2 regions of the Pseudomonas sp. GW821-FHT02B10 genome follow, and region 1 is predicted to be linked to the other one. Evidence: predicted binding sites of a transcription regulator. Region 1 holds the regulator's gene; the other holds the start of a gene.
What was found. Region 1 encodes FliA, which starts transcription of late flagellar genes. Its sites were predicted from a motif close to CTAAAGTTTNNNNNNNNNNNGCCGNTAA; they were not measured.

Region 1 (12,168 bases):
GATGAGCTGGGCGCCGACGCTGCCATCATTGGCAATCGCCGCATTGCCGGCGGTGTCGAGCTGACGGCTGCCCTGGATTACAAGCTATCGGCGCTGGCGCCGCGGGTGCCGAACATGGAACTCGAGGACGAACTGCGCAAGACTCAGTCGCGCATCGTCACCGCCCAGGCCGAACTGAGCCTGCGTGGCGACGGCGATGCCAGCACCAATCGCCAGCTGTTCGCCGGCCTGCCGCTGACCGCCGCCGAGCCGCTGATCGAACCTACATTCAACGAGCCCCAGCGCCCGGCCCCGGTAGTCGCCGCACCGGCTGTCGATCAGCGGGCACTGGACTCGATGCGTTTTGAACTCAACGGCCTGCGCGAGTTGCTGGAAGTCCAGCTCGGCTCCCTGGCCTGGAGCCAGCTGCAAGGCAGCCGGCCCGAACAGGCCAACCTGTGGCGGCGCCTGCAGCGTATCGGCTTGTCCGGTCCGCTGGCCCGTGACCTGCTGGCGCTGATCACTGAAATCGACGAACCCCGCCAGGCCTGGCGCATGCTCCTGGCCCACCTGGCGCGGATGATCGTGACCCCGGAAGTCGAGCCACTGGAGGAGGGCGGTGTGATCGCCATGGTCGGCCCCGCCGGCATGGGCAAGACCACCACCCTGGCCAAGCTGGCCGCGCGTTATGTACTCAAGTACGGCGCGCAGAACATCGCGCTGGTGAGCATGGACAGCTACCGCATCGGCGCCCAGGAACAGCTCAAGACCCTGGGCCGGATCCTCAACGTCTCGGTGACCCATGTCGACCCGGGCCAGTCCCTGGCGCAAGCCCTCGATCCGCTGCTGCGCAAGCGTGTGGTGCTGATCGACACCGCCGGCCTGCAAGCCAGCGACCCGGCCCTGCGCATGCAGCTGGAAAGCCTGGCCGGACGTGGCATCCGGGCAAAAAATTATCTGGTCTTGGCAACCACCAGCCAGAAACAGGTTCTAACCGCCGCATACCACAGCTACAAGCGTTGCGGGCTGGCCGGCTGCATCCTGACTAAACTGGATGAAACCGCCAGCCTTGGTGAGGTGTTGAGCCTGGCGATCAGTCATGAACTCCCTGTTGCCTATCTGACCGATGGCCCGCGGATTCCGGACGATCTGCACTTGCCGCGTCGTCACCAGCTGGTCAGTCGTGCGGTGAGCGTGCAGATGCAGGAAGAACCCAGCGAAGAAGCCATGGCTGACATGTTCGCTGACCTCTACCACAACCCGACCAAGCGGGTTGGCTGAGGGAATCATGAAAAGATTGCAATGTACCTACATCGATGGTCTGCCAGGCATTGTTCCGTTGGTGAACGCGCAGCCAGTTATGTGGCCCCGTCTAAGTAAGACAAGGTAAAGAACGAACATGGGCAGCATGCATCCCGTACAGGTGATCGCGGTGACCGGCGGCAAAGGTGGCGTCGGCAAGACTAACGTGTCAGTGAACTTGTCCCTGGCCCTAGCGGAGCTCGGCCGGCGCGTCATGCTGCTGGACGCCGACCTGGGCCTGGCCAACGTCGACGTGCTATTGGGGCTGACCCCCAAACGGACCCTCGCCGACGTGATCGAAGGCCGCTGCGAGCTGCGCGATGTGCTGCTGCAGGGGCCGGGTGGAATCCGTATCGTGCCGGCGGCGTCCGGCACCCAGAGCATGGTTCATCTGAGCCCGGCGCAGCATGCCGGCCTGATCCAGGCCTTCAGCGACATCGGCGACAACCTCGATGTGCTGGTGATCGACACCGCCGCCGGCATCGGCGACTCGGTGGTCAGCTTCGTCCGCGCGGCCCAGGAAGTATTGCTGGTGGTCTGCGACGAGCCGACCTCGATCACCGACGCCTACGCGCTGATCAAGCTGCTCAACCGCGACTACGGCATGAACCGCTTCCGCGTGCTCGCCAACATGGCGCAGAGCCCGCAGGAAGGGCGCAACCTGTTCGCCAAGTTGACCAAGGTCACGGATCGCTTCCTGGACGTGGCCCTACAATATGTCGGCGCCGTGCCTTACGACGAATGCGTGCGCAAGGCCGTGCAAAAGCAGCGTGCGGTCTATGAGGCGTTTCCGCGTTCGAAATGCGCGCTGGCATTCAAGGCCATCGCGCAGAAGGTCGATACCTGGCCGTTGCCGGCCAACCCACGTGGACATCTGGAATTTTTCGTCGAGCGGCTCGTGCATCAGACAGCGGGACCGGTGCTATGAGCGCCAGCGGCTACAACCTTTACAAAAAGTCGGCACGTGACAGCCAGTACGAATTGATCGAGCGCTATGCACCGCTGGTCAAGCGTATTGCCTATCACTTGCTGGCGCGCCTGCCGGCCAGTGTCCAGGTCGAAGACCTGATCCAGGCCGGGATGATCGGTCTGCTCGAAGTGTCGACCAAGTACGACGCGAGCAAGGGCGCGAGTTTCGAGACCTACGCGGGTATCCGTATCCGCGGTGCGATGCTCGATGAGGTCCGTAAAGGTGACTGGGCGCCGCGTTCGGTACATCGCAATACCCGGATGGTGAGCGATGCCATTCGCGCAATTGAAGCTAAAACCGGTCGTGACGCTAAAGATCATGAAGTTGCGGCCGAACTTCAATTGAGTCTCGACGATTATTACGGGATTTTGAACGACACCTTGGGCAGTCGCCTGTTCAGCTTCGACGACCTGTTGCAGGACGGCGAGCATGAAGGGCTGCATGAGGATGGCGCGAGTGCTCATCTCGAGCCGTCGCGCGACCTGGAGGACGAACGTTTCCAGGCCGCGCTGGCGGACGCGATTGCCAATTTGCCGGAGCGTGAGCGACTGGTCTTGGCGCTGTACTACGACGAAGAGCTGAACCTCAAGGAAATCGGTGAGGTCCTGGGGGTCAGCGAATCGCGGGTCAGCCAGTTACACAGCCAGTGCGCGGCCCGTTTGCGGGGGCGTTTGGGAGAGTGGCGAGCGCGCTGACAGGCAGTGTGGGGGACACTGCGGACGAGACTGGCACGACGTGGCCGGACTTGCGGTGTGTATTCCATGCAGTCGTTGAGTGCTCTGCCTGATTGATTGAATGGCGCGTTCAGGTGCTGGACGCGTTTAAGACTGCTTGGAGGTCGAATTGGACAAGAACATGAAAATCCTCATCGTTGATGACTTCTCAACGATGCGGCGGATCATAAAAAACCTGTTGCGTGACCTGGGGTTCACCAACACGGTCGAGGCTGACGATGGCACCACTGCCATTCCGGTCCTCAACAGTGGGAGCATCGACTTTCTGGTAACGGACTGGAACATGCCCGGCATGACCGGTATCGATCTGCTGCGCCATGTGCGCGCCGATGAAAAACTCAAGCACCTGCCGGTACTCATGGTGACCGCTGAAGCCAAGCGCGAACAGATCATCGAAGCTGCCCAGGCCGGCGTAAACGGTTATGTGGTCAAGCCCTTCACGGCCCAGGCGTTGAAAGAGAAGATCGAGAAGATCTTCGAACGCATCGGTTGAGAGTGGAATCATTCCGCCACGGGGGAGCTATGGAGCACAACGAATCTTCATTGGGCGATTTCGAATCGACCCTGAAAAAACACGCACTCGAACTGGTCGACAGCCTTGAAAAAGGCAAGTTCGGCGAAGCCGTGCAACTGATCCATGAGCTCAACCAGACCCGTGACCGCGGCCTGTACCAGGAGGTCGGCAAGCTCACCCGCGAGCTGCATAGCGCCATCGTCAATTTCCAGATTGACCCGCATATGCCGCAAGCCGAGGAAGTTTCACAGATCACGGATGCCACCGAGCGCCTGTCCTATGTGGTCAGGCTGACCGAGGCCGCGGCCAACCGCACCATGGATCTGGTCGAGAGCGCCACCCCGCTGGTCAATGGCCTGAGTAGCGAAGCCCAGGCCCTGAGCGCCGATTGGGGGCGTTTCATGCGCCGCGAACTGGGCGCCGAGGAATTCCGCGACCTGGCCCGCCGGGTGGACGGTTTCCTGACCCGCAGCGAGCAAGACACGCGTGCGGTATCGAGCAACCTCAACGACATTCTGCTGGCGCAGGATTACCAGGACTTGACCGGTCAGGTGATCAAGCGCGTGACCCAGTTGGTCACCGAAGTCGAGAGCAACCTGCTCAAACTGGTCCTGATGGCCAGCCAGGTCGATCGTTTTGCCGGCATCGAACATGACCGTGAATCGATCCTCGCTGAAAAAGATCCGCAAAAACATCTGGCCAAGGGTGAAGGTCCGCAGATTCATGCCGATAAACGTGAAGACGTTGTATCCGGTCAGGACGATGTCGACGATTTGCTTTCCAGCCTTGGATTCTAGGAGCACCCATACATGAGCTTCGGCGCCGATGAAGAAATCCTTCAGGATTTTCTGGTTGAGGCCGGCGAGATTCTAGAGCAACTGTCCGAACAACTGGTCGAGCTGGAAAGCCGGCCGGACGATGCGGATCTGCTCAACGCAATTTTTCGCGGTTTTCACACTGTAAAAGGGGGCGCCGGCTTCCTCCAGCTCAACGAGCTGGTGGAGTGCTGCCACATCGCCGAGAACGTGTTCGACATCCTGCGCAAGGGTGAGCGTCGCGTCGACGCGGAACTGATGGACGTAGTGCTCGAAGCGCTGGACGCAGTGAACGGCATGTTCGGCCAGGTGCGCGAGCGTACCGAGATCACCGCCGCCACTCCGGAGCTGCTGGCTGCCCTGGCCCGTCTGGCCGAGCCTGCGGGGGCCGAGGAGGTCGCCGCGCCGGTGGCCGACGTTGAGACAGTTGTTGAAGCCGTTGCCGAGCCGGTCGCCGAGTCGACCGAAAGCGAGTCCGGCGATATCACCGACAGCGAGTTCGAGCAGCTGCTCGATTCGCTCAATGCCGCCAAGGCCGAGGCCGAAGCCCCGGCTGCTGTTGCTCCCGCGGCACCCGCCGCCGGCAGTGAAGCGGCCAGCGACGAAATCACCGATGCCGAGTTCGAGTCGTTGCTCGATCAATTGCACGGCAAGGGCCAGTTCGCACCGGATGCGGTGGCCCCTTCGGCCACGGCGCCGGCTGCGGAAAAAGCCGCGGCCAGCGACGAAATCACCGATGACGAATTCGAAGCCCTGCTGGATCAGCTGCATGGCAAAGGCAACTTTGCGGTCGATGCGCTGGACTCCGCGGTGGCAGCGGCGGTACCGCCGGCTACGCCAAGCGCGGCCGCCGCCGGTAGCGACCTGATCACCGACCAGGAATTCGAATCCCTGCTCGACGAGCTGCATGGCAAGGGCAAGTTCTCTGAAGTGCCCGCAGCCGCGGCGACCGTGGGTAGCGCAACGGCCGCCACGGCTCCGGCGCCTGCCGCCGTCGCCAAGCCAGCGGTGAAGAAGCCCGAAGCCAAGGCCGAAACGCCAAAACCGGCTCCAGCCGCTGCTCCGGCGCCTGCTCGTGCTCCGGCTGCCGCTCCGGCGGAAAAGCCGGTCAGCGAAGCTGAAACCACCGTGCGGGTCGATACCGCGCGGCTGGACGAAATCATGAACATGGTCGGCGAGCTGGTGCTGGTGCGTAACCGCCTGGTGCGCCTGGGGCTTAACAGCGGCGACGAAGCCATGTCCAAGGCCGTGTCGAACCTCGACGTGGTCACGGCCGACTTGCAGACCGCGGTGATGAAGACCCGGATGCAGCCGATCAAGAAGGTCTTCGGGCGCTTCCCGCGCCTGGTTCGCGACCTGGCCCGCCAGCTCAAGAAAGAGATCAACCTGGAGCTGGTCGGCGAAGAGACCGACCTCGACAAGAACCTCGTCGAGGCCCTGGCCGACCCGCTGGTGCACTTGGTGCGCAACGCCGTCGACCACGGTATCGAGTCGCCGGAAGAGCGCGAGGAAGCGGGCAAGTCCCGTGGCGGCAAGGTGGTGCTGGCGGCCGAGCAGGAAGGCGACCATATCCTGCTGTCGATCTCCGACGACGGCAAAGGCATGGACCCGAACGTCCTGCGCGCCATTGCGGTCAAGCGGGGGGTGATGGACAAGGATGCCGCCGATCGCCTGAGCGACACCGAGTGCTACAACCTGATCTTCGCCCCGGGCTTCTCGACCAAGACCGAGATCTCCGACGTGTCCGGCCGCGGCGTGGGCATGGACGTGGTGAAGACCAAGATTTCCCAGCTCAACGGTTCGATCAACATCTACTCGACCAAGGGCCAGGGTTCGAAGATCGTCATCAAGGTGCCGCTGACCCTGGCGATCATGCCGACCCTGATGGTGATGCTGGGCAACCAGGCGTTCGCCTTCCCGCTGGTCAACGTCAACGAAATCTTCCACCTGGACCTGTCGCGCACCAACGTGGTCGACGGCCAGGAGGTGGTGATCGTCCGCGACAAGGCGCTGCCACTGTTCTACCTCAAGCGCTGGCTGGTCAGTTCCGCCGCTCACGAAGAGCAGCGCGAAGGCCATGTGGTGATCCTTTCGGTCGGCACCCAGCGGATCGGCTTCGTCGTCGATCAACTGGTTGGCCAGGAAGAAGTCGTCATCAAGCCATTGGGCAAGATGCTCCAGGGGACTCCAGGCATGTCGGGCGCCACCATTACCGGTGACGGCCGCATCGCCCTGATTCTCGATGTTCCGAGCATGCTCAAGCGTTACGCCGCACGGCGTATTTGAATACCGGAGGGGCGGGGCCATTTGCCTTGCCCCGCCTAACGGAGTGTTTATGGCAGTCAAGGTCCTGGTGGTGGATGATTCGGGTTTTTTCCGCCGCCGCGTCTCGGAAATTCTTTCAGCGGATATCAATATCCAGGTCGTCGGTACCGCGACCAACGGCAAAGAGGCGATCGATCAGGCGCTGGCGCTCAAGCCGGACGTGATCACCATGGACTACGAGATGCCGATGATGGATGGCATCACGGCCGTGCGGCACATCATGCAGCGCTGCCCGACGCCGGTATTGATGTTCTCCTCGCTGACCCATGAAGGCGCCCGGGTAACCCTGGATGCGCTGGATGCCGGCGCGGTGGATTTCCTGCCGAAGAACTTCGAAGACATCTCGCGCAATCCCGAGAAGGTCAAGCAACTGCTGTGCGAGAAGGTCCATAGCATTTCGCGCAGTAACCGTCGTTTCAGCAGCTACAGTGCGCCGGCGCCACAACCGGCGGCGGCACCGAAGCCTGCGCCAACGAGCACCAGCAGCTTCGGCGGCACGGCCCCGGCGCGCCCGGCTGCAACGCCGATTCCCACCCGTACGCCGGCCGCTGGCGCGTCGTCGCCAGCGCCCAAGCGCAAGGCCTACAAACTGGTGGCCATCGGTACCTCCACCGGTGGTCCGGTGGCGCTGCAGCGGGTGCTGACCCAGTTGCCGGCCAACTTCCCGGCGCCGATCGTGCTGATCCAGCACATGCCAGCGGCCTTCACCAAGGCGTTCGCCGAGCGCCTGGACAAGCTTTGCCGGATCAGCGTCAAGGAAGCCGAGGACGGCGACATCCTGCGTCCGGGCTTGGCGCTGCTGGCACCGGGCGGCAAGCAGATGATGGTCGACGGCCGTGGCGCGGTGAAAATCCTCCCGGGCGACGAGCGCCTGAACTACAAGCCGTGCGTGGACATCACCTTCGGTTCGGCGGCCAAGTCCTACGGCGACAAAGTTCTGGCGGTGGTCCTCACCGGCATGGGCGCCGACGGTCGCGAAGGCGCGCGCCTGCTCAAGCAGGGCGGTAGCGCGGTCTGGGCCCAGGATGAGGCGAGCTGTGTGATCTACGGGATGCCGATGGCGATCGTCAAGGCGGAACTGGCGGATGCGGTGTACGGCCTGGACGACATTGGCAAGCACCTGGTCGAGGCCTGTCTCTGATGGATGTTCTAAGCCTCATCGGGATCATCATGGCGTTCGTCGCCATCATCGGTGGCAACTACCTGGAAGGCGGTCATCTGTCGGCCCTGGCCAATGGTCCGGCGGCGCTGATCGTGCTGGGTGGGACCATCGGTGCGGCGTTGCTGCAATCGCCGCTGAGCGCCTTCAAGCGCGCCATGCAGATCCTCGGCTGGATCCTGTTTCCGCCGCGGGTCGACCTGCCCGGGGGCATCGACCGTGTCGTCAACTGGAGCCTGACCGCCCGCAAGGAAGGCCTGCTGGGCCTGGAAGGCGTGGCCGATGCAGAGCCCGACACCTATTCGCGCAAGGGCCTGCAACTGCTGGTGGACGGCGCCGAGCCGGAATCCATCCGCAGTATCCTGGAGGTGGATTTCTACACCCAGGAAAGCCGCGACATTGAGGCGGCCAAGGTCTTTGAAAGCATGGGCGGCTACGCGCCGACCATCGGTATCATCGGTGCGGTCATGGGCCTGATCCATGTGATGGGTAACCTGGCCGATCCTTCGCAGCTGGGCAGCGGCATCGCCGTGGCCTTCGTCGCGACCATCTACGGCGTGGCCAGCGCCAACCTGGTGTTGCTGCCGATCGCCGCCAAGCTCAAGTCCATAGCCTTGCGCCAGTCGCGTTATCGCGAAATGTTGCTTGAAGGAATCCTGTCGATTGCCGAAGGTGAAAACCCTCGTTCCATTGAGTTGAAGCTGCAAGGCTTCATGGATTGATGGGGGTAATGGACTATGTCCCGTCGTCGCCGGCATGAAGAACACGTCAACCACGAGCGTTGGCTGGTGTCCTACGCGGACTTCATCACCTTGCTGTTCGCCTTTTTCGTGGTCATGTACTCGATCTCCTCGATCAACGAGGGTAAGTACAAGGTCATTTCCGAAGCGCTGATCGGCGTGTTCACCGATTCGGACCGCGCCCTCAAGCCGATTCCCATCGGTGAGGAGCGGCCCCAGACCGTGACCCCGGCCAAGCCGCTGGTCAAGGACAGCGAACAGACCGACGCCGGTATCGCCGGTGCCAGCGATCCGCTGAAAAGCATCGCCGACGATATCAGCGCGGCCTTTGGCGACCTGATCAGTTCCAACCAGATGACCGTGCGCGGCAACGAGCTGTGGGTCGAGATCGAACTCAACTCCAGCCTGTTGTTCGGCAGCGGCGATGCCATGCCCAGCGACCTGGCGTTCAACATCATCGACAAGGTGGCGGCGATCCTCAAACCCTTCGACAACCCGATTCACGTCGAGGGCTTTACCGACAACCAGCCGATCCAGACCGCGCAGTACCCGACCAACTGGGAGCTGTCGTCGGCCCGCTCGGCGAGCATCGTGCGGATGCTGGCGATGCAGGGGGTCAATCCGCAGCGCCTGGCTTCGGTGGGCTACGGCGAGTTCCAGCCGGTAGCCAATAACGCGACGGCCGATGGCCGTGCCCGCAATCGTCGGGTGGTGCTGGTGGTGTCGCGCAATCTCGACGTACGCCGCAGCCTGACGGGCACCGGCACCGCCCATGCGACACCGGATGCGGCATTGAAGCGGGCTGGCACACAAACTGCACCTACGTCAGTCAAGACGCCGGGACGCGAGAGTGCCGTCAATTCTCCGTCACCGGCTTTATAACTGGGTGCTATTTCTCGGTGGGCCCGTGCCTGCCGGGAGGAACAATCTGAATGAGAGTCTGGGCAGTTGCCAATCAAAAGGGTGGCGTCGGTAAGACCACCAGTTCCATCGCTTTAGCCGGGTTGCTGGCCGAGGCGGGCAAGCGCGTGGTCGTGGTCGATCTCGACCCCCACGGCTCCATGACCAGCTACTTCGGCTATGACCCCGACAGCCTGGAACACAGTAACTACGACCTGTTCCTGCACAAGGGCAGCGTCCCCGAGGGCTTGCCCGGGCAGTTGCTGCTGTCGACCAGCGACGAACGTATTTCCCTGCTGCCCTCGAGTACCGCGCTGGCTACCCTGGAGCGCCAGTCGCCGGGGCAGAGCGGACTGGGCCTGGTGATCGCCAAGAGCCTGGCGCAGCTGTGGCAGGATTTCGACTATGCGGTGATCGACAGTCCGCCGTTGCTCGGCGTGCTGATGGTCAATGCCTTGGCGGCGAGCCAGCAACTGGTGATCCCGGTGCAGACCGAGCACCTGGCGGTCAAGGGCCTGGAGCGCATGGTCAATACCTTGGCGATGATCAACCGCTCGCGCAAACAGGCGCTGCCGTTCAGCATCGTGCCGACCCTGTTCGACCGCCGCACCCAGGCGTCCCTGGGCACCTTGCGGGTGCTGCGCGACAAGTTCCCGGATGAGATCTGGCAGGGCTATATCCCGGTCGACACGCGCCTGCGCGATGCCAGCCGGGCCGGGTTGACGCCTTCGCAGTTCGACGGCAAGAGCCGCGGCGTACTGGCCTATCGCGCCTTGCTCAAGCACCTGCTGGCCCAGCAACTTGTCCCGCAGGTGGCCTGACGTGGCGGAGCATTCAAGTCTGCTGCCGGTCTGGCCGATAAACCCTACAGGTCACTGTGCTGGGCTTTATCCGTGGGCATCCTTATGAACCGTCCTGTCGACGTCACGTCCCGGCCGCAGTTGGCGCTGCAGTCCTACCTGGACGCGTTGCTGCAGGACGCCACCGAAGAAGAATTCGCGGTTCCCGAGGCGCTGCCGCAGGTTCAGGCAGCCGTTGCAGAGGTGGCGGTGTCGAGCGAGGTCCTGGATGAGTTCCAGGCCGCGGTGCTCGAAGAACAGGCTCGTGATGCCCAGGCCCAGCCTGCGCCGGCTGCGGTTGTCGCGCCGGTAGTGCGGGTCGAGGAAGCGGTGGTCGCCCCCGTGCTGGAGGCGCCCGCGCCATTGCCGGCCACCTTGTCGACCGTTGCGCCCTTGTTGCAAGGCCTGGTCGAACCGGTGGTCGAGGTGCATCGGCCACCCAGCAGCACGCCGCCCCCGGTGGCGGGTGACGACCGGCCGAGCTGGGCGGCGGAACCCTTCGAGTGCCTGCTGTTCGATGTCGCCGGGTTGACCCTGGCGGTACCGCTGGTCTGCCTGGGGTCGATCTACTCCCTGGCGGGGCATGAGCTGACACCGCTGTTCGGTCAGCCGGAGTGGTTCCTCGGGATCCTGCCGAGCCAGGCCGGCAACCTGAAGGTGCTGGATACCGCGCGCTGGGTGATGCCGGACCGCTACCGCGACGACTTCCGCCAGGGCCTGCAATACGTGATCTCGGTCCAGGGCTACGAGTGGGGGCTGGCGGTGCATCAGGTCAGCCGCTCGTTGCGCCTGGACCCGAACGAAATCAAATGGCGCAGCCACCGTGGCCAGCGGCCATGGCTGGCGGGCACGGTCATCGAGCATATGTGCGCGCTGCTGGACGTTTCCGAGCTGGCCGAGCTGATCGCCAGCGGCGGCGCGAAACACATGGCTATCAGTAAACCGGCGCCGAAGCCGATATAGACCAACAACAGGCTGCGCCGACGGTGCGGCCACACAGAACACACACCGTTTCCAACGGTTTTTTAAGGGGTCAGGGGTATGAATAAGTCGTCGTCTGCACAGAGTTCCGAAGATCCGATCCTGCAATGGGTAACCTTCAAGCTGGATAACGAGTCCTACGGCATCAACGTGATGCGCGTGCAGGAAGTCCTGCGCTACACCGAGATCGCACCGGTACCGGGTGCCCCGAGCTACGTGCTGGGCATCATCAACCTGCGCGGCAACGTGGTGACCGTGATCGACACCCGCCAGCGTTTCGGCCTGGTGCCCACCGAGGTCAATGACAACACCCGTATCGTGATCATCGAAGCCGACAAGCAAGTGGTCGGGATCATGGTCGACAGCGTGGCGGAAGTGGTTTACCTGCGTCAGTCGGAAGTCGAGACCGCGCCGAACGTCGGTAACGAAGAGTCGGCCAAGTTCATCCAGGGCGTGTGCAACAAGAACGGCGAGCTGCTGATTCTGGTTGAGCTGGACAAGATGATGAGCGAAGAAGAGTGGTCGGAACTGGAGAGTATCTGATTGATTCTCGAGGTTGCGGTTATTGTCCTGTTCCTCTTTTGGGCAGGCACACTGGCGATGTTCCTGGCCTATATCCGCGCTCAGCGGCAGATCGCCGCCCAGCAGGCCCAGGGCGATGCGCTGCGCGATCAGCGCATCAAGGACCTGGCCAAGCGCGTCGACGATTACCAGAACGGTACGGTGCGCATGGGTGAAGACCTGCATGAGCTGCGCGCGGTGGTCGGCCCGTTGCCGGACAAGCTGGCCCAGTTGGAGCAGCGCGATCCGTCGAGCTTGTCCTTCGCCCAGGCCGCGCGCCTGGTGGGCATGGGCGCCAGCGTCGACGAACTGACTCAGTCCTGCGGCTTGACCCAGGCCGAGGCCGAGT
Region 2 (12,168 bases), on a different contig from region 1:
GTCCTGGAAGAACAGCGGGACGATCTGGGTCAGGCCGCCGATGCTGACGGCGATGACCATGAAGAAGGCCAGCAGGCCGATATTCTTCTCTACTGCTTCATGCTTCATCAGTGAGCTCCAACTACAGAGATCTGAGCGGCGGCTTCAGCTTCAGCCGGGTTCGAGGCGCGAACGGTGCGGAACACGTTGTACGCCATGAACAGCATGCCGGCGGCAAAGAACGCACCGCCCAGGGCGCGCACGATGAAACCAGGGTGGCTGGCCTGCAGGGCTTCGACGAAGGAGTAGGTGAGGGTGCCGTCATCGTTGATTGCACGCCACATCAGGCCCTGGGTGATGCCGTTGACCCACATCGAGGCGATGTAGAGCACGGTACCGATGGTTGCCAGCCAGAAGTGGGTGTTGATCAGGCCGATGCTGTGCATCTGCTGGCGACCGAAGACTTTCGGGATCATGTGGTACAGGGCGCCGATGGAGATCATCGCTACCCAGCCCAGAGCGCCGGCGTGTACGTGGCCGATGGTCCAGTCGGTGTAGTGCGACAGCGAGTTGACGGTCTTGATCGCCATCATCGGACCTTCGAAGGTCGACATGCCGTAGAACGCCAGGGACACCACCAGGAACCGCAGGATCGGGTCGGTGCGCAGCTTATGCCAGGCGCCCGAGAGGGTCATCATGCCGTTGATCATGCCGCCCCAGCTTGGCGCCAGCAGGATGATCGACATGGCCATGCCCAGGGACTGTGCCCAGTCCGGCAGCGCGGTGTAGTGCAGGTGGTGCGGACCGGCCCAGATGTACAGGGTGATCAGCGCCCAGAAGTGCACGATGGACAGGCGATAGGAGTAGATCGGACGCTCGGCCTGTTTCGGCACGAAGTAGTACATCATCCCCAGGAAGCCGGTGGTCAGGAAGAAGCCCACGGCGTTGTGGCCGTACCACCACTGGATCATGGCGTCGGTTGCGCCCGAGTAGGCCGAGTAGGACTTGAAGAAGCTGACCGGCAGGGAAGCGTGGTTGACGATATGCAGCATCGCGGTGACCACGATGAAGGCACCGTAGAACCAGTTACCCACATAGATGTGCTTGGTCTTGCGCTTGACGATGGTGCCGAAGAACACCAGACCGTAGGTGACCCAGACGATGGCCAGCAGGATAGCCAGGGGCCATTCCAGTTCCGCGTATTCCTTGGTGGTGGTGTAACCCAGCGGCAAGGTAACGATCGCGCCGATGATCACGGCTTGCCAACCCCAGAAGGTGAAGGCCGCCAGGCTGTCGGAAATCAGTCGCGTTTGGCAGGTTCGCTGCACGACGTAGTAAGAAGTGGCAAACAACGCACATCCACCGAAGGCGAAAATCACCAGGTTGGTGTGCAGCGGGCGCAGGCGTCCAAAGGTCGTCCATGGCAGACCGAAGTTCAACTCCGGCCAGACCAGTTGCGAGGCGATGAAGACACCGAGCCCCATGCCAAGGATCCCCCAGACCACCGTCATGATGGCGAACTGGCGGACTACCTTATAGTTATAAGCAGTCGGACTGATTGCTGTGCTCATTCTAAGGTTCCACGGTTTGGGTGTTTTATTAGGAGTAAAAATCGGCCGCAAGTATGGAGAAAGCAGGGGGTCATTGCAACGCGCCATGACCTGGGTCAATGCTTTCAAAAGCTGATTCTGCGGCCTTTCCATGCGCGGAGTAAGGACAAAATCGGCCCAGGACAAAATGTCGCAGCGGATGAAAAAGGCGAGGGGGTACAGGTCAGTTGTAACCGGGTGTGTGGAAAGCCATTGAGCGAGCGACAGACGGTAAGTGGCACGACAGCCGGTATACACCAGCCTTTGCGGCCTGTCCTCGAACGACGGCTTCGAATGGAGCGGCTACTTCTGGTCTGTGACCGGCCATTGCCAGTCCACTGCGAAGCAGCTTAGACCTGAATCCGGAGAGTGGAAAGGCAGAGGGTAGAGAGGGTGCGACACTTGGTCGCGCAGAGGCAGGGAACTGCCGCATCGAGCGATGCGGCAGTGGGTGGAGCGGTTATTGCTCGCTTGGGGTATCGGTCTGCGGCTGGCTGGCCGCGTTGTGGGACAGGTTGTAGACGTAGGCCGCGAGCAGCTGCACCTTGTCGTTGCCCAGCAGTTCGCTCTGCGCCGGCATGTGGCCCTGGCGACCATGGCGAATGGTCTGTTGCAGCTGGGTCAGGCTGGTGCCGTAGATGAAGCCCGCCGGTTGCGTCAGGTTCGGCGCGCCCATGAGTTCCGTGCCCTGGCCGTTGGCGCCGTGACAGGCGACGCAGGTGGTGCTGAACGCCTGCTTGCCGGCGACCAGGTCGGCGCTGCTGTCGGCGGGCAACGGCAGGCCGGCGAGTTCGTGACGCACATAGGCCGCGACGTTCTTCACCCCGTCCTCGCCCAGCACTTCACCCCAGGCCGGCATGGCCGCCATGCGACCGCCCATGATGGTGGCCTTGATGGTGTCGGCGTTGCCGCCCCAGCGCCAGTTGTTGTCGGCCAGGTTAGGGAAGCCGAAGGCGCCCTTGGCATCCGAGCCGTGGCACACCGAGCAGTTGGAAGCGAACAGGCGTCCGCCCATTTTCAGCGCCTGCGGATCCTTGGCCACTTCTTCCACGGGCATGGCGGCGAACTTGGCGAAGATCGGGCCGAACTTGGCGTCTGCCTTGTCCATTTCCTTTTCCCACTCGTGCACGCCGGTCCAGCCATTTTCATAGCCGGGCAGGATGCCTTTCCAGTTGCCCAGGCCCGGGTAGAGGATCAGGTAGCCGACGGAAAACACCAGGGTGCCGGCGAACAGCATGAACCACCACTGCGGCAGCGGGTTGTCGTACTCCTCGATGCCGTCGAAGCTGTGGCCCATGGTCTGGTCGACGCTGCCCTTGGTCTCGCCCTTGCGCGTGCCGATCAACAGCCAGGTCAGGCCGATCAGGCTGCCGATGGTCAGTACGCAGATGTACGTACTCCAGAAGGTGGTCATGGCCGAATGCTCCTTGTCGCGTGCTCTTCGGATTGAGCGTCATCAGATGGATTGCCGTGCACTTGCGGCGAAGGTTCGTCGGCGAAGGGCAGCAGGCGCGCCTGGGCGAACTCCGGGTTGCGCTTGGCGTTGAAGACCCAGATCGACAGGCCGATGAAGGCAATCATCACCACCAGCGTGCCGAGCCCGCGGATCATGCCGCTATCGAGTTCAAGAACCATGGCTCACCTCTTGCTCTTGATCGCAGTGCCAAGCACTTGCAGGTAGGCGACCAGGGCATCCATCTCGGTCTTGCCCTTGAGGGAGGCGACGGCACCGGCGATATCGTCGTCGTTGTACGGCACGCCGAGGGTGCGCATGGCGCGCAGCTTGGTCTCGGTGTGACTGCTGTCGACCTGTTGGGTGACCAGCCATGGGTAGGCCGGCATCTTCGACTCGGGCACCACGTTGCGCGGGTTGTACAGGTGCGCGCGGTGCCAGTCGTCGGAGTAGCGGGCGCCGACCCGGGCCAGGTCCGGACCGGTACGCTTGGAACCCCACAGGAACGGGTGGTCCCAGACGCTTTCACCGGCGACCGAGTAGTGGCCGTAGCGTTCGGTCTCGGCGCGGAACGGACGGATCATCTGCGAGTGGCAACCGACGCAGCCTTCGCGGATGTAGATATCGCGGCCTTCCAGCTGCAGGGCGGTGTAGGGCTTCATGCCTTCCACCGGCTTGTTGGTGACGTCCTGGAAGAACAGCGGGACGATCTGGGTCAGACCGCCGATGCTCACGGCAAATACCATCAGCAGCATCAGCAGGCCGACGTTTTTCTCGATGACTTCGTGTTTCATGGCGGACTCCTCAGGCCATCTGCGCAGCGGCGGTGATTTCGGCAGGCTGGGCCGCGCGCACGGTGCGCCAGGTGTTGTAGGCCATCAGCAACATGCCGAAGAGGAAGATCGCGCCACCGACCAGCCGCACGATGAAGCCTGGGTGGCTGGCCACCAGGGTTTCGACGAAGGAGTAGGTCAGCGTCCCGTCTTCATTGACGGCGCGCCACATCAGGCCCTGGGCGATGCCGTTGACCCACATCGAGGCGATGTAGAGCACGGTGCCGATGGTGGCGAGCCAGAAGTGCGCGTTGATCAGGCCGATGCTGTGCATCTGCTGGCGACCGAAGACTTTCGGGATCATGTGGTACAGGGCGCCGATGGAAATCATCGCTACCCAGCCCAGGGCGCCGGCGTGTACGTGGCCGATGGTCCAGTCGGTGTAGTGGGAGAGGGCGTTGACGGTCTTGATCGCCATCATCGGACCTTCGAAGGTCGACATGCCGTAGAACGCCAGGGACACCACCAGGAACCGCAGGATCGGGTCGCTGCGCAACTTATGCCAGGCACCCGACAGAGTCATCATGCCGTTGATCATGCCGCCCCAGCTGGGTGCCAGGAGGATCAGCGACATCACCATGCCCAGGGACTGCGCCCAGTCCGGCAGCGCGGTGTAGTGCAGGTGGTGCGGGCCGGCCCAGATGTACAGGGTGATCAGTGCCCAGAAGTGCACGATGGACAGGCGATAGGAGTACACCGGACGCTCGGCCTGCTTGGGCACGAAGTAGTACATCATCCCCAGGAAGCCCGCGGTCAGGAAGAAACCCACCGCGTTGTGACCGTACCACCATTGCACCATGGCGTCGGTCGCACCGGCATACACCGAGTAGGAATTGGTCAGGCTGACGGGCAGTTCCAGGTTGTTGACGATGTGCAGGATGGCCACGGTGATGATGAAACCGCCGAAGAACCAGTTGCCGACGTAGATGTGCTTGGTGTTGCGCTTCATCACCGTGCCGAAGAACACGATGGCGTACGCTACCCAGACGATGGTGATGAGGATGTCGATCGGCCATTCCAGCTCGGCGTATTCCTTGGAGCTGGTGTAGCCCAGCGGCAGGCTGATGGCCGCCAGGAGGATTACCAGCTGCCAGCCCCAGAAGCAGAACGCGGCGATTTTCGGCGCAAACAGCTGGGTCTGGCAGGTGCGTTGCACCGAGTAGAAGGAGCTGGCGAACAGTGCGCAGCCACCAAAGGCGAAGATCACCGCGTTGGTGTGCAACGGGCGCAGGCGACCGAAACTGGTCCAGGGCAGGTTGAAGTTGAGTTCGGGCCAGACCAACTGGGCAGCGAGAAAAACCCCGAGCCCCATGCCGACGATGCCCCACACCACCGTCATAATGGCGAATTGGCGGACCACCTTGTAGTTGTAGGCGGTACTGATAGAAGTGTTCATGGTTCCCCATCCACGGTTCAGCTGAAGTGAAAGCGACTGCGCACGGCAAGGCGCGCTCACTTCTTCTGGAGTTATAGGCAGACTAAAAGCGAGGTAAGCATGGGCAAACGGCAAGGGGCTGTTATTGACGGGGATCAATGGGCGCAGTGCGTGCGGGAACGGGGCTGGCTCTGGGATGTCGCGCAGCCGTCGCCGGCCGGCGAGCCGCTGACCCTGATCCTGGCCCATGGCGCTGGCGCGCCGATGGACAGCGCTTTCATGAACGATATGGCCACACGCCTTGCGGCGCATGGGGTCAACGTCCTGCGCTTCGAGTTTCCCTACATGGCCCAGCGTCGCCTCGATAGTGGCAAACGGCCGCCTAACCCGGCGCCGAAGCTGCTGGAGTGCTGGCGCGAGGTCTATGCCCAGGTGCGACCTCATGTCGCTGGGCAGTTGGCCATCGGCGGCAAGTCCATGGGCGGGCGCATGGCCAGTTTGCTCGCCGATGAGCTGGGCGCCGATGCGCTGGTGTGCCTGGGGTATCCGTTTTATGCCGCCGGCAAGCCGGAGAAACCGCGGGTCGCTCACTTGGCCGAATTGCGCACCACGACCCTGATCGTCCAGGGCGAGCGCGACGCCCTCGGTAACCGGGCGGCGGTCGAAGCCTATGCGCTGGCGCCGGCTATCGAGCTGTTCTGGCTGGCGGCGGCCGACCATGACCTGAAACCGCTCAAGGCCTCAGGCTTCACCCATGAGCAGCACCTGGAAGCGGCGGCGCGGAAGGTCGCCGAGGTCTTGCGCCAGTTGAATGGCTGAACGCTTTTTTGACTGTAGGAGCGAAGCTTGCTCGCGATTGTTTTTCAAGGCGACAACGGTGGCGGCTGCCAAGCTCCATCGCGAGCAAGCTTCGCTCCTACAGATACAGAAGACGTGCGTGGTGCTGGAAAACAGGCAATAAAAAACCCGGAAGGCGAACCTTCCGGGTTTTTTGTCTGGCTTCGGTTTAGCGGTTGAAGCGTTCGACCAACGAGTACTGGGTGTTGGCGGTGCGGGTCAGCTCTTCGCTGAGTTGCGCCGAATGCTGGGCCTGCTCCGAGGTCTGGTCGGCCAGTTGGGCGATGGTGCTGATGTTGCGGCTAATCTCCTCGGCCACGGCGCTTTGCTCTTCGGTGGCGGCAGCGATCTGGGTGGTCATGTCGGTGATGTTGGCCACCGCTTCGCTGATTCCCACCAGCGCCTGGTCGGCTTCCAGCACCCGGGCCACGCCTTCCTCGGCCTGACGGTGTCCGGCGTCCATGGTCTGCACCGCCGTGCTGGCGGTTTGCTGGAGCTTGGCGATCAGGGTGTGGATCTGCCCGGTGGATTCGCTGGTGCGTTGCGCCAGTTGGCGAACCTCGTCGGCCACCACCGCGAAGCCGCGGCCCATTTCCCCGGCGCGAGCCGCTTCGATGGCCGCGTTCAGCGCCAGCAGGTTGGTCTGGTCGGCGATGCCCTTGATCACATCGACCACGCCACCGATTTCGTCGCTGTCCTTGGCCAGCTGGGTCACGGTCAGGCCGGTTTCGCCCACCACCACCGACAGGCGCTGGATCGCTTCGCGGGTTTCCCCGGCGATGTCGCGACCGCGCCCGGTGAGGCGATTGGCTTCCTGGGTGGCGTCGGCGGTGCGCTGCACGTGGCTGGCCACTTCCTGGGTGGTGGCGGCCATCTGGTTGACCGCGGTGGCCACCTGTTCGGTTTCCACGCGCTGGCGTTCCAGGCCGCTGGAGCTGTTGTGCGCCAGGGTGTCGGACTGCCGCGCCTGCTCGTTGAGGTGCTCGGCGGTATCCTGCAGGCGGGTCAGGCAGGTTTTCAGGCGGGCTTCCTGGCTGAGGATCGACATCTCCAGGCGCGCCTGGGCGCCACGGCTGTCGGTGTACATCTGGGCGATCAGCGGGTCGGAGGTGGTCTGTTCGGCCAGGCGCAGCAAACGCTTGAGGCCGCGCTGTTGCCAGCTCAGCCCGAGCAGGCCGAGCGGCACGCAAAGGCCGGCGGCGAGGGCAAAGCCCCAGGAAGAGTTGAGCCAGGCGCCAATCAGGAAGCTCAGCTGGCTGATCAGGATGAATGGCAGCCAGTCCTGAAGTATCGGCAGCCATTTGTCGCGTTTCGGAATGGCCGACTTGCCCTGGTTGATGCGTTGGTAAAGCGCTTCGGCGCGGCGGATCTGCTCGGCGGTGGGCTTGACCCGCACCGACTCGTAGCCGACCACTTGCTGGCCTTCGAAGACCGGTGTCACGTAGGCGTTGACCCAGTAATGGTCACCGGTCTTGCAGCGATTCTTGACAATGCCCATCCATGGCAAGCCTTGTTTCAGGGTGGCCCACATGTGCGCGAACACCGCGGCCGGGACGTCGGGGTGACGGACCAGGTTGTGCGGTGCGCGGACCAGTTCCTCACGAGAAAACCCGCTGATTTCAACGAAGGCATCGTTGCAGTAGGTGATCACGCCTTTGGCATCGGTGGTGGAGATCAACCGTTGCTGAGTCGGAAAGGTACGTTCGCGCTGGGTGACGGGCTGGTTGTTACGCATGGTTTTTCTATCCGCAAGGCTTTGATAGGTTGTCGGCGGCCTTCGCCAATTATTGAGGTTTTTTTCAGTAATTTGAGAAGTGCCTCATTGACAGAGGCCTTATTTTGCAAGCAGGGGCGAGGGGGCGCGGCGAAGCCGAGGCCCGTCCAGGGAGCCCCGGCCTGGCCAGGGTCAACCCGCGAGCATCGGATAGGTGAACAGCCCGAAGTGCAGCAGGTTCAAGCCGAAATGGGTGGCCACCGCGGCGCCCAGGCCGCCAAAGCGGTAGGCCAGGCCGTAGCCGACCCCGGCGATGCTCGCCAGCAGCCACCATTGCCAGCCGGCGCCCACATGCACCAGGCCGAACAGCAGGGCCGCGCACATCAGTGCCAGGTTTTCACCATAGGGCAGGTGCTTGAGGCGACGGCTCAGGCCGCCCTGGATGTAGCCACGGAACAGCGCTTCTTCCACCAGGGTGACCAGCAGCAGGTTGTTCAGCACCCACAGCCAGGCCTGGTCCGGCCATTTCGGCGCCCAACTGATGATGCCCAGCAACACCGCTCCACCCAGGGCCGCCAGAGCGGTCAGGGTCAAGGCCAGGGCAGTGGTATAGAGGGACAGGCGCAGCGAGCGGCGCCCGATGATCCAGGGGCAGACCAGCAACAGCCAGAAGCCGATCAGCGGCTTGTCCTGGTTCAGGTACATGGAAAACGGCACGGCATCGGCGGTGAAGCGTTGCGGGCCGATCGCCCGGCCATTGTAGAAACCGGGGAGCCAGTGCATGGCCAGCGCCAGGGCCAGCACCACGAACAGGCCGTGTCCCAGGTAGCGCGCGTAAGGGCTTTTCTGCTGGCGCACGGCAAAGCCCGCGCACAGCAGCAAGGCGACGGAAACCGCCGCCAGCAGGCCCAGTTGGCCGTAGCTCAGGGCCAGGGCGTAACCAATGGAGAGAAGTGCCAGGTACATCCATGGCAGAACAGTCATGTGAAATCCTTGTTGCGAAAAGAATGGAATCAGCCGCTCGCGCAACCTGCGTCGGCGGTTACTGGATAGAACGAGCGGGCGGCCAGTATAACGAGGCGCGGGCGATGAATAAGTGAAACAAAAACACCGCCCGTAGGCGGTGTTGGTGTTGCGGCATAGCGTTACGCGGCGATCAGTTGCCGCAGGACGTAGTGCAGGATCCCGCCGGACTTGAAGTATTCCACTTCGTTCAGGGTGTCGATGCGGCACAGCACCTCGACCTTTTCCTGGCTGCCATCCTCGCGGGTGATCACCAGGGTCAGGTTCATCCGCGGCGTCAGCTCGACACCGGTCAGGCCCTGGATATCCAGGGTTTCCTTGCCGGTGAGGTTCAGGCTCTTGCGGTTCTGGTCGAGCTTGAACTGCAGCGGCAGCACGCCCATGCCCACCAGGTTGGAGCGGTGGATGCGCTCGAAGCTCTCGGCAATCACCGCCTTGACCCCCAGCAGATTGGTGCCCTTGGCGGCCCAGTCGCGGCTGGAGCCGGTGCCGTATTCCTGGCCGGCGATCACCACCAGCGGCGTAGCCGATTGCTGGTACAGCATGGCCGCGTCATAGATCGCCAGTTTCTCGCCGGTGGGGATGTAGATCGTGTTGCCGCCTTCTTCGCCGCCGAGCATTTCGTTGCGAATGCGGATGTTGGCGAAGGTGCCGCGCATCATCACCTGGTGGTTGCCGCGACGCGAGCCGTAGGAGTTGAAGTCCCGCGGTTCCACGCCCTGCTCGCGCAGGTAGCGGCCGGCCGGGCTGTCGGCCTTGATGTTGCCGGCTGGGGAGATATGGTCGGTGGTCACCGAGTCGCCCAGCAGCGCCAGGACCCGCGCGCCCTCGATATCCTTGATCACCGGCAGCGGGCCGGCGATGTCGTCGAAGAAGGGTGGATGCTGGATATAGGTGGAATCCGCCTGCCACACGTAGGTCGCGGCCTGCGGTACTTCGATGGCTTGCCACTGGGCGTCGCCGGCGAACACCTCGGCGTATTCCTTGTGGAACATCCGGGTGTTGACCTGGGTGACCGCCTCGGCGATTTCCTGGCTGCTCGGCCAGATGTCGCGCAGGTAGACCGGCTTGCCGTCCTTGCCTTCGCCCAGCGGCTCGCGGCTGATATCGATGCGCACGCTGCCGGCCAGGGCATAGGCCACCACCAGCGGCGGCGAGGCCAGCCAGTTGGTTTTCACCAGCGGGTGCACCCGGCCTTCGAAGTTGCGGTTGCCGGACAGCACCGAGGCGACGGTCAGGTCGGCTTTCTGGATGGCTTTCTCGATCGGCTCCGGCAAGGGGCCGGAGTTGCCGATGCAGGTGGTGCAGCCATAACCCACCAGGTCGAAGCCCAGGGCGTCGAGGTATTGGGTCAACCCGGCGGCCTTGTAGTAGTCGGTGACCACTTTCGAACCCGGCGCCAGCGAACTCTTCACCCAGGGCTTGCGCTTGAGGCCTTTTTCCACAGCCTTTTTCGCCACCAGGCCGGCGGCCATCATCACGCTGGGGTTGGAGGTGTTGGTACAGGAGGTAATGGCGGCGATCACCACCGCACCGTTTTTCAGGCGGTAGGTCTGACCATTGTGGGCGTAATCGACTTCGCCTATCAGGTCGGCACTGCCCACGGCCACGCCGCCACCGCCTTCGCTTTCCAGGCGGCCTTCTTCCTTGCTGGTGGGCTTGAACTGCAGATCGAGAAAGTCGGTGAAGGCCTGGCCGACGTTGGGCAGGGAGACTCGGTCCTGTGGCCGCTTCGGCCCGGCCAGGCTGGCTTCCACTGTGCCCATGTCCAGCGCCAGGCTGTCGGTGAATACCGGCTCCTTGCCTGGCAGGCGCCACAGGCCCTGGATCTTGCTGTAGGCCTCCACCAGTTTCACCACAGCGTCCGGGCGGCCAGACAGGCGCAGGTATTCCAGGGTGACGTCATCCACTGGGAAGAAGCCGCAGGTGGCGCCGTATTCCGGGGCCATGTTGGCGATGGTGGCGCGGTCGGCCAGCGGCAAGTCGGCCAGGCCGTCGCCATAGAACTCGACGAATTTGCCGACCACGCCTTTCTTGCGCAGCATCTGGGTGACGGTCAGCACCAGGTCGGTGGCGGTGATGCCTTCCTTGAGCTTGCCGGTCAGTTTGAAACCTATGACTTCCGGGATCAGCATCGACACCGGTTGGCCGAGCATCGCCGCCTCGGCCTCGATGCCGCCCACGCCCCAGCCGAGCACGCCGAGGCCGTTGATCATGGTGGTATGGGAGTCGGTGCCGACCAGGGTGTCGGGGAAGGCGTAGGTGCGGCCGTCTTCGTCCTTGGTCCAGACCGTGCGGCCCAGGTATTCCAGGTTGACCTGGTGGCAGATGCCGGTGCCCGGCGGTACCACGCTGAAGTTGTCGAAGGCGCTCTGGCCCCAGCGCAGGAAGGCATAACGTTCGCCGTTGCGCTGCATTTCAATGTCGACGTTCTGTTCGAAGGCGGTGTTGCTGCCGAACTTGTCGACCATCACCGAGTGGTCGATCACCAGGTCCACCGGCGACAGCGGGTTGATGCGTTGCGGGTCGCCGCCGGCCTTGGCCATGGCCGCGCGCATGGCCGCCAGGTCGACCACCGCCGGCACGCCGGTGAAGTCCTGCATCAGCACCCGCGCCGGGCGGTACTGGATCTCGCGATCCGAGCGGCGCTCCTTGAGCCAGGCGGCGAGGGCCTTGAGGTCGGCGCTGGTGACGGTCTTTTCGTCTTCCCAGCGCAGCAGGTTTTCCAGCAGGACTTTCAACGACATCGGCAGTTTGTCGAGATCGCCAAGGCGCTTGGCGGCTTCCGGCAGGCTGAAGTAGTGGTAGGTCTTGTCGTCGATTTTTAATGTTTTAAGGGTTTTCAGGCTATCGAGGGACGGCATTGAATCACTCCTTTTGGTCCGCACGGCTACGGACCTGACGGGACGGGCAGAGCTCTTAACCTAGCCCTGTTTTCAGTAGCTGGCTAATAACTGGACTCTATGGACAAGTCCAAGGTTCCGAACTCGGCTATCATGCGCCGGTTTTCGTGACAGGCTTTGCGCGCACTTCGGGCAGGTTTGCGCATGATTCATTGCCCATTGCCCAGGAGATTCGATGAACACCCTCTTTATGCACTGCCGGCCGGGCTTCGAAGGCGAAGTCTGTTCCGAGATCGCCGACCATGCCGCGCGCCTGAACGTGGCCGGGTACGCCAAGGCCAAGCCGAGCACCGCCTGTGCCGAGTTTGTGTGCAGCGAAGAAGACGGCGCCGAGCGCCTGATGCGCGAGCTGCGTTTCGCCGAGCTGATCTTCCCGCGGCAATGGGCGCGGGGCGTCTTCGTCGATCTGCCGGAAACCGACCGCATCAGCGTGATCCTGGCCCACCTGGCGAGCTTCCCGAC

Region 2: the regulator FliA is predicted to act here: its motif matches at 7,831-7,858, upstream of AC07VU_RS15870 (methyl-accepting chemotaxis protein).

Annotation. Positions count from the first base shown of each region.
Region 1 is NZ_JBWKVU010000011.1:144,152-156,319, forward strand. Features, by position in the region: gene flhF (flagellar biosynthesis GTPase FlhF) at 1-1,260, shown strand, start outside; gene fleN (flagellar synthesis regulator FleN) at 1,379-2,209, shown strand; gene fliA (RNA polymerase sigma factor FliA) at 2,206-2,946, shown strand; gene AC07VU_RS22400 (chemotaxis response regulator CheY) at 3,107-3,478, shown strand; gene AC07VU_RS22405 (protein phosphatase CheZ) at 3,508-4,296, shown strand; gene AC07VU_RS22410 (chemotaxis protein CheA) at 4,309-6,600, shown strand; gene AC07VU_RS22415 (protein-glutamate methylesterase/protein-glutamine glutaminase) at 6,650-7,780, shown strand; gene AC07VU_RS22420 (flagellar motor protein) at 7,780-8,520, shown strand; gene motD (flagellar motor protein MotD) at 8,536-9,420, shown strand; gene AC07VU_RS22430 (ParA family protein) at 9,471-10,259, shown strand; gene AC07VU_RS22435 (CheW domain-containing protein) at 10,344-11,240, shown strand; gene AC07VU_RS22440 (chemotaxis protein CheW) at 11,319-11,801, shown strand; gene AC07VU_RS22445 (DUF2802 domain-containing protein) at 11,802-12,168, shown strand, end outside.
Region 2 is NZ_JBWKVU010000006.1:189,241-201,408, forward strand. Features, by position in the region: gene ccoO (cytochrome-c oxidase, cbb3-type subunit II) at 1-108, opposite strand, end outside; gene ccoN (cytochrome-c oxidase, cbb3-type subunit I) at 108-1,550, opposite strand; gene ccoP (cytochrome-c oxidase, cbb3-type subunit III) at 2,029-2,982, opposite strand; gene AC07VU_RS15850 (cbb3-type cytochrome oxidase subunit 3) at 2,979-3,203, opposite strand; gene ccoO (cytochrome-c oxidase, cbb3-type subunit II) at 3,207-3,815, opposite strand; gene ccoN (cytochrome-c oxidase, cbb3-type subunit I) at 3,826-5,250, opposite strand; gene AC07VU_RS15865 (alpha/beta family hydrolase) at 5,350-6,048, shown strand; gene AC07VU_RS15870 (methyl-accepting chemotaxis protein) at 6,236-7,801, opposite strand; gene AC07VU_RS15875 (CPBP family intramembrane glutamic endopeptidase) at 7,973-8,764, opposite strand; gene acnA (aconitate hydratase AcnA) at 8,926-11,667, opposite strand; gene rlmM (23S rRNA (cytidine(2498)-2'-O)-methyltransferase RlmM) at 11,882-12,168, shown strand, end outside.